One region of the Sphingobium sp. FG11 genome, then DNA from elsewhere that is predicted to be linked to it. Evidence: riboswitches for the same ligand, from Rfam matches in the RefSeq annotation. Region 1 holds a riboswitch; the other holds the start of a gene.

Region 1 (7,824 bases):
CCTCAGGCGGCTGACATGCACGTCGATGACATTGGTGCCGGGATCAAAATGATAATCCCACACCCCTTCGAGCAGCATCGTTCGCGTGACCACCTGACCGGCATGACGCAGCAGATATTCCAACAGCCGGAATTCGCGCGGTTGCAGGTCGATCGGCCGCCCGTCTGACCGGACTTCCCGCTTCAGCAAATCCATCCGCAACGGCCCGCAAGTGAGAATAGTCTCGGCATTCGCGCCACCAGAGCGCCGCCGCATCAGCAACTCTATCCGGGCGAGCAGTTCGGCAAAAGCGAAAGGCTTGACCAGATAATCGTCCGATCCGGCCGTCAGCCCCGTCACCCGATCGTCGACGGAATCAAGCGCGGACAGCAAAAGCACCGGCGTATCGATAGCGGCGGCGCGCAATGCGCTGAGAACGCCCAGTCCGTCCAGCCCAGGCAGCATACGGTCGAGAATGATGACGTCATATCCACCGCCGGTCGCCCTGAACAGGCCATCCCGGCCATCCCCGCAATGATCGACGACATGGCCATGTCCATGTAGGCCCTTGCAGACATATTCCGCCGTGGTCCCGTCATCTTCAATCAGCAAAATCTTGCCACTCATCCGTTCATCCCGTCGGTTCGGCATCGGGTGCGTCACCGCGATCCCATATCGATGCCGATGGCGGAACGACCGGGAGGACGCGTGAAGCGAGCTTCACAAGGGTCCTCGCATAATGGGCGCCCTGCGGCACTTACCGCCATATGACAAAATATTCATCCGGTGCCGGCGGCAGCGCTTGGCTACGCCCTCAAGCGATACGGCCCGGCACCTCGCGGCTGTCGGCGACGATCGCTGCCCGGCTCCCGCCGGTCTCCCATGGAAAGACGAACCAGTCCTTCGTCACGGCCCGATCGATCGACGCCGCCCGATAATCAACCGGCGTTGCCGACCGGATATTATCGATCAGCACGGCAAAACGAATATTGTCCGCCGGTGCCCCCGCCAGTGCCTGACGCAGCCCCTTCATGGTGCGTCCGCTGTCATTAATGTCATCGACGAACAGCAGGCGTTCGCCGGACATCGCACGTTCGGCAAGGCTCTCAAGCAGCTTTTCCCCAAAGGCGGCCGCCCCCGCCGACAGATCGACCGACAATAAAGGCACGCCGATCCTGTGGCTGAGCCAAGTCGCCGGAACCAGCCCGCCCCTGCCCACACCAACCAGGAAATCAGGCAGCGAACCATCGCCGATGATGCTCCGGGCCAGCGTTTCGACAAGGATCAAAAACCGCTCGATCGGAATATCGGTCAATATGGGTTGAGCCATGTCAGGCGACCGCAGCAGGATGCGGGGCGCCTTGCCCCTGTGCGGCATAATGTCGCGCGAGCAAGGCGCAGGCGATAAGCTGGATCTGGTGAAACAGCATCAGCGGCAGGATGATCGGCCCGACGATGGCCGCGGGAAACAGCACGCCAGCTATCGGGACGCCCGACGCCAGACTTTTCTTGGACCCGCAAAATTGCAGGACGATGGCGTCCTCGCGCGAAAAGCCCATTATGCGGCCCAGCATCCAGCTGAACAACAGAATGATCAGCAATATCGCACAGCACAGCGCGGCCAGCAGCAGCAGTTCGCCGCGCGAAACCCTGTGCCATAAACCTTCCACCACGGCCGCGCTAAACGCAGCATAGACGACCATCAGGATCGTAGTGCGATCGACGCGCCCGAGCACCGAGCGATGCCGCTCGACAACATCGCCGATCCACGGGCGCAGCAGATGACCGATGATGAAGGGCAGCAGCAATTGCAGGACAATGCCCTCGATCGAATGAAGCGAAACCATGCCGCCTGTGCCCCCGCTCTGCATGAGCAGCGCAACCAGCAGTGGCGTCAGGAATATGCCCAACACATTGGAGAAGGACGCACCGACCACCGCCGCCGCGACATTGCCGCGCGCGATCGCGGTAAAGGCGATCGACGATTGGACCGTCGAGGGTAGCAGCGTTAGGAACAGCAAACCGGCGCGCATACTGCCCGGAATAGCCGTCACTTGCTGCGTCGCAAGGCCGATCAACGGGAAAGCGACAAAGGTCGTCGCCAGCGTCGCAAGGTGCAGACGCCAGGCTTTTGCACCGCGCAGGATCGCCTCGCGTGGAAGCTTGGCGCCATGGAGGAAGAAAAGCAGGACGATGCCTATATCGGTCGCCACATCAGCGACATGCGCGCCCACGCCGCGCGCAGGCAAAAGGGACGCCAAAATGACGGTGGCTATCAGCAACAACAGAAACGGATCGAGGATCAGGCGGAGTCGGTTCATCGAACAGCTTGGCAAGGGAAATGGTCGGAGCATTCGTACGGCATCTTTGGGAAAGCGCCAATCGCTGTTCAGATGGAGCCAGGGTCAGATTTCCGCTTGAACCGCCATTCGCTCACCAGCACGGCCGCCACGATCAGAACGCCGCCCAGCAAGGCGCTCGGCGGCAATCGATCCCCGGCAATCCGTCCGATGATGCCCGCCCATACCGGCTCGCCCGCGTAAATCAGAGTAGCGCGGGTCGGCGACACGGTGCGTTGCGCCCAATTCATGACGAGCTGAATGATCGCGGTCATCAGGCCAAGCCCGCAGGCGGACAGGATCACCCGCCATGAAAAGGGCGGAATGGCCTCCCCCATCGGAACCATGAACGCGAACGCCAGAAGCGCGGTCACGGCGAGTTGCACGATCGTGACCCGCAGCACGTCCACCCGCCCGGCCCACAGGCTGATGAAGATGATTTCCAACGCGATCGCCAACGTGCTGATCAGCGTCAGCATTTCGCCGCGTCCCATGGACAGTCCGTCACGCGGGGCCGCGACCAGTAACAGGCCACCCACCGCAAGCACCACACCCACCCAGCTCGCCAGCCTCGGCCGCCGCCGCAGGATGATCCACTGCAAGATCGGGACGAGCGGCACATAGGCGGCGGTGATGAAGGCCGATGTGCTGCTGGCAATGGTCGCAAGACCCCAGCTCTGGAGCGAATAGCCGCCAAAGATGCCTACCCCGATCGCAAAACCCGCCAACAACTCCTGCCGGGTCAGGCCAGCCAGCACGCGCCAGGCGAGCGGCAAGGTGAACAAGGCGGCTGTAGCGAACCTAAGCCCGACAAAGAACAGCGGACCGCTTTCGCGCATGGCCAGATGCACGATCAGGAAGGTCCCGCCCCACAGCAAGGTTACGGCCATCAGCGCCAGTTCGGCGCGGCCGATCAGAGTGCGGGAAAGGAACCGGGACGGGGCTTCGAACGACATAGAGGCTGATTGACTATGCGCAAATCACGCACCGTCAAGCCGAACATGCCTGTGTCATTGCCGCGCAGGCCTTTAACGGCGGTCGACCCGGCTTATTCGTTCCTGAGGTCGCTTCCTGCCTTTTCCAGCTTTTCCCCAAGATCGCGCTTCGCCTCACCGGCGTCACGGCTCGCATCACGTGCCGCCTTGTCGGTAGCCGTGCCGATCCGGTCCATACCTTCATCGATCGCGCGACCGCTATGATCGAGACCCGCGTCGATCTTGTCGCCTGCCCGGTCGATCGCATTGTCCACATCACTGCCCACGGCATGTCCGGCGTTTTCCAGATTGTTCGACGCTTTTTCGGAGCAGGCCGACAGGCCCGTCGCGCTGAAAACACAAAGGGCGGCCAAAATGGATGTGCGCATGCGATGTCCTCAATCTCTTGACATGGATTGGGTTAACCGCCGGGCAAGCGATTAAGTTGCGTTACCCGCGCAACCCGATCACCATCGACCTGTCTTGATCGGGGATCAGTCCTTCGAGCACGCGCCAGAAGCCGGTCACCGACCCCTGCCCCGCCTGCGCATAAGCCGCCGCCATTTTCTCGCGCAGCGCACGAAACAGGTCCGCCTCCATCGCCACACCGGCGGCGCTGAGGCGCAGAAGCTTTTGCCGACGATCCTGCGGGCCTGGCCGCGTTTCGATATAGCCGCGTTCGATCAGGTCGTTGAGTACACGGCCCAGCGACTGCTTGGTAATCGCCAGCAGGCGCAGCAAGTCCTTGACCGTCAGATCGGGCTGGCGCGAAATGAAATACAGCGCGCGATGATGCGCCCGGCCCAGCCCCTGCGCGGAAAGGTCCTCGTCGATCGATCGGGTCAGCGCCGAATAGCCGAAATAGAGCATCTCGATGCCCCGTCGAATCTCATCCTCGCGCAGGAACAGCGGCGAGGCAGGCGCGATCTGTGCGGGCGTGGCGGTGGTCGAAGAAGAGGCGGTCATGGCCTATAGGGGTCCGGGCGACGAGGATCAAAAGAGAAGGCATATTGACGCGCCAAAACCATCATGACTAGGCTTTCCTTTCGCGCGCCACGCGTTATATGGCGTCGGCGCCGGTCAAACCGGCCATCTGCTGGGGCGTCGCCAAGCGGTAAGGCAGCGGCTTTTGATGCCGCCATGCGCAGGTTCGAATCCTGCCGCCCCAGCCAAATTTTCGGAAAATCGACACGGGCCGTCGCATCGCTGGACGACCCGTGTCCACCATTAAGGCGTATATTTGATCCCCAATCGGAATGTCCGTGGTTCGACCACACGGCTCAGGCGCGCCTCCTGCGGGCCGGACGCATCGAAAGCGGGGACGTAGGATTCGTAATAATAGGCAATGTCCTTGTCCCGGCTGTTGAAGATGTTGAGCAGTTCGCCGTAAAGTTCGACGCGCTTGCCCTTCCACGCCGCCCGCGCGTTGACGATCGTGCTGCCCTTGTCCCGCACATTATTATCTTCGATCAGCGGATAAGGGCCAAGGTGGCGGAGCCGGATGCTGGCCTCCCAGGGATGAAGCAGGATCGCCGCGCCCGCCGATGCCGCATTTTCGAAAGCATTGGGTATCCGGTCGCCATTGTCATAGCGCGAATGGCTGGCGGTATAATTGCCGTCGATCGCGAGCCAGGGCAACGGCCGCCAGAATGCGACGATCTCATAGCCATGCCGCCTGCTGGCCCCGCTTGGCTCGACAGCATTGGAATCGCCGACAAAGCGCAACTCGCTGCCGACGTCGAGCCACCAGTAGGTCGCGGTCAGGCTGGCGGTGCCGGCCTGCACCCGCGCGCCCACTTCCTTGCCCGTGCCGCGCACCAGCACCGGGACCGGCGAGACCGGATTAACCGCGCCGCGCACATCGTTGGAGTGGAAGCCACGTCCCCAATTTGCGTAGAATTCCAGATGCGCCGACACCTGATAGGCGAGCGACGCTTTGGGCGAGATCAGACTGTCCGATCCCTTGCCCGTCCCCAGCGCGGCCGCTACCCCATCGCGTGCCTGTACCGAATAATGGTAATGATCGCCGCGCAGCCCGCCCGTTAGCCGCAGCCCCGGCAAAGGCCGCCATGTCACATCGCCATAAAGAGCCGCTGACAGTTCCTCGACATGATAGCGACCGAGCGAGGCGAGAAATTGCCGGTCGGCGGTGCGATAGACGCCGACATTGCCGATTTGATCGTAGCGGCCCTCTGTCCCCACACTGACGCTAAGGTCCGGGCGCGGCTCCCAGCGCTTCTCGCCCGTAAAGCCCATGATCCACCTTCGGTCGAACTGCCGGATTTGCGCGCTTGTGCCGTCCGGGTCGGTGTAGGTGGGATTGGAATACATCGACCAGTCATAATATTGCACATAGCCATTGGCGCGCCATGTCGGCTGGGTGATGGCGATGTTGCCGACAAAGCGCGTGGTCTGGCCGCGCGCGGACGGGTCGGGCGAACAGAATATATCGGGACAGATGCTGGATCCTACGATGCGTTCGGGGATTTGCTCGGTCGGCCGCCATGTGGCCCGATAGGCGTGGAGCGTCGCCTCCAGCGTGCCGGCCCCGGCAGGCATCCGATATTTCGCGAAGCCCGCATAATGCCTCAGATGCTCCGGCTCCTGCCAGGGTCCGTCATAGCTCTTGGCCTGAGCGACCAGCGTCAGATCGCCCGAACCAAGATCGTGCAACGTGCCGCCAGCGGCGATCCGGCGCGAACCATAAGATCCACCCTCGACCGCGATCCACGGCCGGTCATAGCCATCGATCGTCTTCATATAAGCAGCGCCCGCCAGCGCGAAGTCGCCCCCGTCCGCGCGATACGGACCTTTGCGAAAATCCTCGCGTGCCACGATTTCAGGGATCAGGCCGTTTAGGTCGAGATAGCCCTGTCCATGGCCGTGGGTCCGCAGGTTCATCTGAACCCCGTCAATATAGGTGGTGAAATCGGACCCGTGGTCGAGGTTGAAGCCGCGCAGGAAATATTGGTTGGCCTTGCCGCTGCCCGAATGCTGGGCAGCAATCATGCCCGGCACGGCCTCCAGCAATTCCGCCACGCGCAACAGCGGACGAACGAGCAGATCGGCACCGCCTATACTGCCCTCGCTCGCCGCCTGTGCGACGCCGATCTTGGCCTCGCCGCGCCCAAAGACGACGATATCGGCCTGCGGTGCGTCCGCATCGGCGGGCGGGGCACTACCCTGCCCTGCCAAAGCAGGCGTCGCACTCATGATGGCGAGGCCGGACGCCACACCAAGACCCAGTTTCTTATGATGCATTCTGATTTCCCCCGGCGTCTGGCGACTACCGATGGAGGACCTGCCGCACGCGACGGGCGGCGCGTGCCAGCGACCGGACGCACTGGCGACCGCGACACGAACCGATGCGGTCTCCACCGCTCGTTCGTCGCTCAGACGGAAAGACACCGTGCCACGGCCATCCCCTGGGCCAGGGCAAGAGCGACCAGACGCCGGCAGGTCTCCTGGCTCGCGGGTCATCGCTCGATGCACGGCCTTCCCAGGTCTCGCAGGATTTAGCGTCCGGCCCAGTGGCTGGCGGCGAAACCATCGGGTCCGCCGCGCATATGCATCGCGCTCACCGCTTACAGTTGCAGGGACAGCCACGGAATTGGGGGTTTCCCCCCGCACCGCGTTCCCTTTTAAGTCCCTGTCGGGACACCGGCGCGATCAACATTCAGGATCGCGAAACGACCCCGAACGATCCGCCCGTTACAGTGCATGCGCATGGATCGCAAGCGTCCCAAGATCAGCGACGCCTAGCGTCCATGAATGCGGGACTGGAACAGCGGCAACCATTCGAAGCTCTTGTCGTCCGCGCCCGCTCCGTTGAAGCCGATGCTTCGCAATTTTGCCATGGCCTCCGCCGACGCCTCACTATCGAATGCAAGGTCCCAGATCAGGCGGCGAGACTGGATTTTCCAGCCGTCAGCCTCGCGAACATAGCGATCGATATAGCGGCCACCGACAATCAGTTCGGTCGCAGGAGCCGGAACGCGGCGGTGGTAAGCGAGGAAATACAATTCCCCGTCAGCCACATCCCCATCAACCTCGTACAGAGTGTTGAGGATATAATGCGCCGTAGCCTCAAATTCTTCCAGATTGCCCGGCGCTGCCTCGGCGAACTGCGCAGCCGTTCCCTTGAAGAAAATACCGTGATCGTCCGTTCCGTCTTCGGTGTAGAGCCTGCGCATCAACGCAAAGTCGCGCCGGTCCACCGCACGCGCATAGAGCATACCCAGCTCTTTCAGCGCCATTTTGTCGGCCTTATTCTGCCAGAACGGATCGTTCATTTCAGCCAGCCTCTCCACACTTCTTTTTGAAAGCACGAGATTAGTGGCGTAACTGAAGGGCGGCAAGCCTAGGTCGTATCAGCCCGGCCGCGCATTGGCGCGATCGCGTCGGACCGCGTGTCAGATGAATGGTGCCCCCGGTCGGACTCGAACCGACACATCCAAAGATACCGCATTTTGAGTCGCCTATATCCTGGACATGTCATTGATTAATAATAATATTTTCTAGAGAGCGTCTAT
Region 2 (7,824 bases), on a different contig from region 1:
GCCGGTGATGCCCGGCACCACCTGCACCGGCACGATCCCCGCCAGCCTGCTGTGCAGATGCATGAAGGACCCGTAGAAAAACGGGTCGCCCTCGCACAGCACGACGATCTCCTCGCCCGCCAGCGCCAGCGTGGAGAGTGTGTTCGTGCATTCGGCGTAGAAAGCCGAAAGACAGGCATTGTAGCGCGGATCGGCGAGCGGAATTTCGGTCGTCACCGGATATTCCATGGCGATTTCGATGACATCGGCGCGCAGCATCCCCTCGGCGATGCGCCTTGCCTGCCCCGGCCGCCCGGCCTTGCGGAAATAGGCGACATGGCGCGCGCCACGCACCAGCCGGTCCGCCCGCACGCTGAGCAGGTCGGGCGCGCCGGGGCCAAGGCCGACGCCATGGACCGTTCCGACCGCGCTCATTCGGCGCGGCTCGCGAGCGCGTTGACCGCCGCCACCGTGATCGCGCTACCGCCGAGGCGTCCTTCGACGATGCAGCAGGGGACCGGCGGCGCGGCCCACAGGGCGGCCTTGGATTCGACTGCGCCCACAAACCCCACCGGACAGCCGATGATCGCGGCGGGGCGCGGACAATGGGGGTCCTCCAGCATGTTGAGCAGGTGGAACAGGGCGGTCGGCGCGTTGCCGATCGCCACCACCGCCCCCGCCAGATGCGGCCGCCACAACTCCAGCGCGGCGGCGGAGCGGGTGTTGCCCATCGCCCGCGCCATGTCCGGCACCTGAATATCGTTCAGCGTGCACACGATCGCATTGGCGGCGGGCAGGCGCGCGCGGGTAATGCCTTCGGACACCATGCGGGCGTCGCACAGGATCGGCGCGCCTGCCGCCAGCGCCGCGCGGGCGGCTACCGCGAAACCGACCGAAAAGCGGATATGCGCCGCCAGTCCGACCATGCCGGCGGCGTGGATCATGCGCACCGCGACCTGTTCCTCATCGGGCGAGAAGGCGGTGAGATCGGCTTCGGCGCGGATCGTGGAGAAGGACTGGCGATAGATGGCCGCGCCATCGGTTTCATAACTATGGAGCATCAGGAAAGTCCGAAATGAGCGAGAATCTGCGCCGGGCCAAGGCCGACGTGAGGGGCGGGCGCGCCGGCGGGCGCATCGAAACCGAGGTCGAACAGGCCGTCGCGTCCCGTAAGCGTCACACTGGCCGCACCGGCATGCGCGCAGCCCTTGGCGCAGCCCGACACATGCAGCCGACCGTCGATGTGCGGGGCGAGACGCTGCGCAAGGGCGCGCGTCTCCACCGTCGATTGCGGACAGGCGGGCGCGCCGGGGCAGGCATCGACATGGAGCAGCGGATCGGCGGGATCGGCGATCAGGCCCGGCAGGGGCGCGTCAGCCGCCCCTTCGAGCAACAGCACGCGCCAGGGGGTAATCCGGGCGGCTTCGCCCTGCATCGCCTGCATCAGACGCTGCGCCTCGACCCGCCCGAACGGCAGGCCATAGGCCATGCCCAGATCGTTTGGCCCCGGCGTGATCGGCGCGGCGGCGGGTGCCGGAAGAGAGTCGCCCGCCGCCCATGAAGGCAGCGGCGCGCGATGCCGCGCCATGCGTCCGGCCTCGATCCCGCCGCTCCACGCGAACCAGTGGGCGAGCGCGATCAGGCCATCGACCTCCTGGCCGAACGCGACCGGCACGCCGGCGGCCCGGCTATCGGCGCGCAGGATCAGCCCGCCATCCGCGCCGCGTTCGATGCGGAAATCGCCCGGCTCGCCCGACAGCAGGCAGGCGTGACCGGCGTCGATGACGAACCCTGTCTTGCCCGGCAGGTTGGGCAGGTCGTCCAGCCGCGCCAGCAGGTCCGTGGCGATACGGTGATTGTCGTCCCCGGTCCGCCAGTCGGGCGCGACGAGGATATTGCGCCGCTGCTCTCGCGCCGGATCGGCGTCCACCAGATCGAGCGCGATCAGCCGGTCGAGCAGCGGCCGCCAGCCTTCCTCGCGCAGCCCGCGCAGCTGGAGATTGGCGCGGCGCGTCATGTCGATCAGGCCGTTGCCGTGGGTCATGGCGGCGTCGCACAGACCAAGCAGTTGCGCGCGGGTCAATCGCCCGAGGCGCGGCTTAACCCGCACCAGCAGCCCGTCGCCCGCCTGCATCGGTCGCCAGGCGTCGGGGCACCAGCCCTTGACCGCAAAGCCGCTCATGCTCCGCCCTCGACTGGCAAGCTGGCGAGGATGGAATTGCGCCGCGTCTGCCACAATCCTGCGGCATGGAGCGCGGCGAAGCGCTGTTCCATCGCCGCCAGCGCTTGCGGATTGGCCTGCGCCATGAAGGCGCGGACATCGTCCCGCCCGAGCGTCGCGTCATGATAAAGGTCGAACAGATGCGGCGGCACGCTGCCCGAAAGATGGGCGAACGCACCCATATGATCGAGCGTCGCCGCCAGTTCCGCCGCGCCCCGAAAACCGTGGCGCATCATCCCCGCGACCCAGCCGGGATGCGCGGCGCGGGCGCGCACGACGCGGGCGATCTCCTCGGTCAGCGTGCGCGCCACGGGCTGCGCCGGATCGCGATTGTCCAGATGATAGAGTGACGCCGTGCCGCCCGACAGCGCTTTGGCGGCGGCGAAACCACCCTCGTGCGCGGCATAGTCGGCGGCCAGCAGTAGATCGGTTTCGGGCAGATCCTGAAGATGGACGAAGGCGTCCGCCCCCGCCACGCGCAGGCGCAGGCCATCGGGATCGGCCCGCGGGTCAGTCGCGTCCCCGCTCGCGTCGAGGATATGGGCGGACGCCGCCAGCCATGCCTCGCCCGCCGTGCGCCGGCTCTCGTCGCTATAGACTTCGGCGGCGTCGCCAAGGCCCAAGCCATAGCTGCCCGCTGCCGGGCCATAAACGCGCGGGCTGGGGGCCTGCCCGGCGAAGGGGTTCCAGTCGGCCGGCTCGTCCCGCCCGCATAGCGCGCGCACCGCCTGCCCGAACAGTTGCGGCAGCATCGGGAAGGCGTCGCGGAACAGGCCCGACACCCGCAGCGTCACGTCGATGCGCGGGCGGTCGAGCAACGCCAGCGGCACGATCTCGATGCCCGACACCCGCTCGGACGTCAGGTCCCATAGCGGCTTGGCGCCGAGCAGGTGCAGCGCCATGGCGAACTCCTCGCCCGCCGTGCGCATCGTCGCCGATCCCCACAGATCGACCACCAGCCCGCGCGGGTAATCGCCCTGATCCTGCAAATGCCGCCGGATCAGCTCTTCGGCGAGTCGAACCCCCTGCGCATGGGCAGCGCGCGAGGGCACGGCGCGCGGATCGATGGCATACAGGTTGCGCCCGGTCGGCAGCACGTCGCCGCGCCCGCGCCACGGCGAGCCGGACGGGCCGGCGGGCACGCGCCGGCCATCGAGCGCCGCCAGCAGCCCGGCCCGCTCCGCCGCGCCCTGATCGCCCCGCCCGAATATATGCAGCCCGTCGCCGAACTGGCTTTCCTTGACGTCGCAGACGAAGCGGTCGATCCGGGTGATCGCCTCAACCGGGGTGGCGGCGGCGTCGAGGCCGAGTTCCGCCTCCAGCCCCAGCACGCGCGCTTCGGCCTGAATGGCGTCCTGCAAGCGGGCGCGTCGACCCCGGTCCAGCCCTTCGGCGTTGGAAAATTCATCGAGCAGCGCCTCGATCCGCGCCAGCCCCGCGCCGCTCGCGCTCTGCACCAGCGGCGGCGGCACATGGCCGATCGTCACCGCGCCGATGCGCCGCTTGGCCTGCGCCGCCTCGCCCGGATCGTTGACGATGAAAGGATAGACGAGCGGCGTCGCGCCGATCAGCGCCTCGGGCCAGCAATCGCCCGACAGCGCCACCGACTTGCCCGGCAGCCATTCCAGCGTCCCGTGCGCGCCGATATGCACGAGCGCGTCGACGCCCTGATCGCGCAGCCACAGATAGAAGGCGACATAGGCATGGCGCGGGCAGCGGGACAGGTCGTGATACTCATCGTCGCGGCTGGCGCGCTCGCCGCGTTCGGGCTGGAGGGCGATGAGCATTTCGCCCGCGCGCAGGGCCGTGAAACGGAACGCGCCATCGACGACCGCGCTGTCCGCCTCCGGCTCGCCCCAGTTCGCGGCCAGATCGATGCGCAGCGCGTCGGGCAACTCCGCCAGCGCCGCGCGATACTCTGCCAGCGGCCAGTGCAGATGGTCCTGCCCCAGACGAGCGGCGAGGTCCGCCACGGCCCGTGCGTCATAGCCCGCCGCCGCCAGATCGGCGAGTATCGCCTCGACCGAAGCCAGCACATCCAGCCCGACAGCATGCGCCATCTGATAGGATTTGCCGGGATAGGTGGACAGGATCAGCGCCATCCGCCGGTCGGCGGCAGGCTTGCGAGCGAGCGCGATCCAGCCCGCGACCTTTGCCGCGATCGCCTCGATCCGGTTAGCGTCGGCGCGGTGGATAGTGCGGGCGAAACCGAGGTCGGGATCGCGCTCGCCCGCTTCCTTGAAGCTTGCGACACCGGCAAAGATGCGTCCGTCAATCTCCGGCAAAACGACATGCATGGCAAGGTCGGCCGGTGACAAGCCGCGCGATGTGTCCGCCCAGCCCGCCCGGCTCGCGGTGGCGAGCGCGAGCTGGAACACCGGCACGCCCGCGCCGTCGAGCGGGGTGTCGCCGCTCTCGCCGCGCGCGGAAAAGGCGGTGGCGTTGACGATCGCGGCTGGCGCGAGGCCACGCACCCATCGGTCGATCCGGTCGCGGGCTTCGGGACTTTTGAGCGACGGCGCGAAGATCGACAGCGCCGCGAAGCCGCGCCTTTCGAACGCGGCAGTCAGTGACGCGAAGGGATCGAGATCATACGCGGTCAGATAGGAGCGGTAGAAGATGATGAGCACCAGCGGCCGCTCGGGATCGCGCGGGAAGGCTTCGGGATCGACAACGCCCAGCGCGGGATGCCAGCCGCCGACCAGCGGCAGCGGCGCGCTATGCTGCGCCGACTCGTCGATCAACCCGGCCGCCTGTGCAAGCATGGCCAGCGCGGCCTGCGCCGATTCCGCCCCGCCCGCGTCACACAGCCGCGCCAGGTCGCGCAAAACGGGCACGGGCACGGTCGACGCGGCATCGAGCCGCCCGTCTTCAAAGCCGTCGGCGGGCAGCACCGCCAGCGCGACGCCGCGCGAACGTGCCAGCGCCTCGACCTGTTGCAGCCCATAGCTCCAATAGGGGGTGCCACCGATCAGCCGGATCAGGATCGCCTTCGCGCCCGCCAGCGTCCGCTCGACATAGGTGTCGACCGACAACGGGTGCATCAGCGTCGCCAGACTGGCGAGCCGGAGCGTCGGAAAGCCAGCATTGAAGCCGCGCGCCTGATGCCATGCCGCCGCGAACGCGCCAAGGTCGCTGTCCGAAAAGGACAGGACCACGAGATCCGCGGGCGACTGCCCGAGATCCTGCGGGACGGCATTTTCCTCCATCCCGTGCGTTTCGCGGAAGATGACGTGCATCGCGCGCTTTTATCCCAGCAGTGTCGCGCGGATCGCGTCGGCGTCGATATGGTCATGCTCGGCGATGACGACCATCGTCGTCCGCCGTGCTTCGTCCGGCCGCCATGGCCGGTCATATTGGTGCCGCACCCGCGCGCCGACCGCCTGCACCAGCAGCCGCATCGGCTTGCCCGCGACGGCGGCATATCCCTTCACCCGCAGGATATTCTGGTCGCGCGCGAGCGCCTCGATCCGGGTGGCGAGCAAAGCGGGATCGGCGATTTCGCCCCATTCGACCACGATGCTGTCGAAATCCTCATGCTCGTGATCGTCCTCGCCATCATGATGCGACGGGCGCGCGGCGATATCATCCTCGGCGGCAGCGGAAAGACCCAGGATCAGGTGCGGATCGACCACGCCTTCGGTCAGTTCGATCACCGGCACGGGCCGGGGCGATTCCGCCGCGATGACGGCGCGGGCGGCGGCGACGCCCTCCGCCCCGGCGAGATCGACCTTGGTCAGCAGCACCATGTCGGCGCAGGCAAGCTGGTCCTCGAACACTTCGGACAGCGGCGTTTCATGGTCGATGCCGGGATCGGCGGCGCGCTGCGCGTCGAGCGCGGCGACATCGGGCGCGAACCGGCCCGCCGCGACCGCTTCGGCATCGGCCAGCGCCAGCACGCCGTCCACGGTGATGCGGCTGCGGATCGCGGGCCAGTCGAACGCCTTGAGCAACGGCTTGGGCAAGGCCAGTCCGGATGTTTCGATGAGGATATGGTCGGGGCGCGGATCGAGCGCGAGCAGCGTTTCGACGGTGGGGATGAAATCATCGGCCACGGTGCAGCAGATGCAGCCATTGGCCAGTTCAACGATATTTTCCGCCGGGCAATCGGGAATGGCGCACGACGCCAATATGTCGCCATCGACGCCGAGCGAACCGAACTCGTTGACGACCACCGCCAGCCGCCGCCCGCCCGCATTGCGGATCAGGTGGCTGATGAGCGTGGTCTTGCCGGCGCCCAGAAAGCCGGTGACGATGGTGACCGGCACCTTGGACAGGTCGGACATGGATAACTCTCCGCGCGCCGGAGCGAGACAGAGCGGGGCTTGCCGGACAGGTCCGGTCGGCGCGCAACGACGGGCGGGCGCGACACATCGCCCATAGCCACGCGACCGTGCAGCCCCAGCCGCACAGTTCGTCGCTCAGACGGAGAGTTACCGTGCCATGACCATCCCCTGGACCAAGGCAAGAGCGACCGGAGCGCCGGCAGGTCTCCTGGCTCGCGGGTCACAGCTTGATGCACGCCTTCCCGAACGTGGCGCCGATGCGCCGTCCAGTGACCGCTCCCTTGATGGGGAGCCTGTGCATCGCGCTATCCGCTTACAGTTGCAGGGACAGCCGCGGATTTGGGCGCTTTGGGGCGCCCGCACCGCATTCCCGATTAAGCCCCGAAAGGGGGCACCGGCGCGATCATGCGAGGTCCGGCTTTACCCGGTCCTTGCGCGCTCGCCCTAGATCAAAACCGGCCCCAAGCCAATGCTGTTTTGCCAACCCGCCGGGTCAGCCCGGAGCGCCGATGCCCATGCAGAGATATTTCAGCTCCATATAATCGTCGAGGCCGTGGCGGGAGCCTTCGCGACCAAGGCCCGATTGTTTCACCCCGCCAAAGGGGGCGACCTCGGTGGAGATGAGGCCGGTATTGATGCCGACCATGCCCGCTTCCAGCGCTTCGGCGACACGCCAGACGCGGCCAAGGTCGCTTGCGTAGAAATAGCTGGCGAGGCCGAACTCGCTGTCATTGGCGAGGCGGATCGCCTGCGCCTCGTCAGAAAAGCGGATGACCCCGGCGAGCGGTCCGAACGTCTCTTCGCGCGCCAGCTTCATGTCCGGCGCGACATCGGCGATGACGGTCGGTTCATAATAGAAGCCGCCAAGGCTGCTGCGCCGCCCGCCCGTCAGCAGCGCGCCACCGCCTTTGATCGCGTCGGCGACATGCTCCTCCACCTTTTCGACAGCCTTGCCGTCGATCAGCGGGCCGACCGCTGTGCCTTCATCCAGGCCATAGCCGACCTTGAGCGCCTTCACCTTCCCGACCAGTTTCGCGACGAAGGCGTCATAGACACCGTCCTGCACGTAAAATCGATTGGTGCAGATGCAGGTCTGGCCGTTGTTGCGGAATTTCGACGCCATCGCTCCTTCGACCGCCGCGTCGATATCGGCATCGTCGAATACGAGGAAGGGCGCGTTACCGCCCAGTTCCATGCTGGCTTTCTTCACCGTGTCGGCGCAGGCGCGCAGCAGCGCCCGGCCGGTCTCGGTCGATCCGGTGAAGCTGATCTTGCGCACGAGCGGGTTCGTGGTCAATTCGCCGCCGATTGCGCGCGCGGAGCCGGTGACGATGTTGA

Evidence for each region. Region 1 has a riboswitch for cobalamin ahead of ACODSN_RS01340 (TonB-dependent receptor). Riboswitches for the same ligand answer to the same signal wherever they lie in the genome.
Region 2: another riboswitch for cobalamin. It lies ahead of cobW (cobalamin biosynthesis protein CobW); the one in region 1 lies ahead of ACODSN_RS01340 (TonB-dependent receptor).

The regions. Positions count from the first base shown of each region.
Region 1 is NZ_JBMDKW010000001.1:260,457-268,280, reverse strand. Features, by position in the region: gene ACODSN_RS01375 (response regulator transcription factor) at 1-606, opposite strand, end outside; gene ACODSN_RS01370 (phosphoribosyltransferase) at 794-1,309, opposite strand; gene ACODSN_RS01365 (bile acid:sodium symporter family protein) at 1,311-2,300, opposite strand; gene ACODSN_RS01360 (DMT family transporter) at 2,369-3,274, opposite strand; gene ACODSN_RS01355 (hypothetical protein) at 3,367-3,681, opposite strand; gene ACODSN_RS01350 (MarR family winged helix-turn-helix transcriptional regulator) at 3,743-4,258, opposite strand; tRNA gene ACODSN_RS01345 (tRNA-Gln) at 4,390-4,464, shown strand; gene ACODSN_RS01340 (TonB-dependent receptor) at 4,520-6,553, opposite strand; cobalamin riboswitch at 6,730-6,972, opposite strand; gene ACODSN_RS01335 (nuclear transport factor 2 family protein) at 7,051-7,650, opposite strand.
Region 2 is NZ_JBMDKW010000003.1:44,771-52,594, forward strand. Features, by position in the region: gene cobI (precorrin-2 C(20)-methyltransferase) at 1-414, opposite strand, end outside; gene ACODSN_RS03245 (precorrin-8X methylmutase) at 411-1,040, opposite strand; gene ACODSN_RS03250 (cobalamin biosynthesis protein CobG) at 1,040-2,161, opposite strand; gene cobN (cobaltochelatase subunit CobN) at 2,158-5,439, opposite strand; gene cobW (cobalamin biosynthesis protein CobW) at 5,449-6,486, opposite strand; cobalamin riboswitch at 6,668-6,900, opposite strand; gene ACODSN_RS03265 (NAD-dependent succinate-semialdehyde dehydrogenase) at 6,980-7,824, opposite strand, start outside.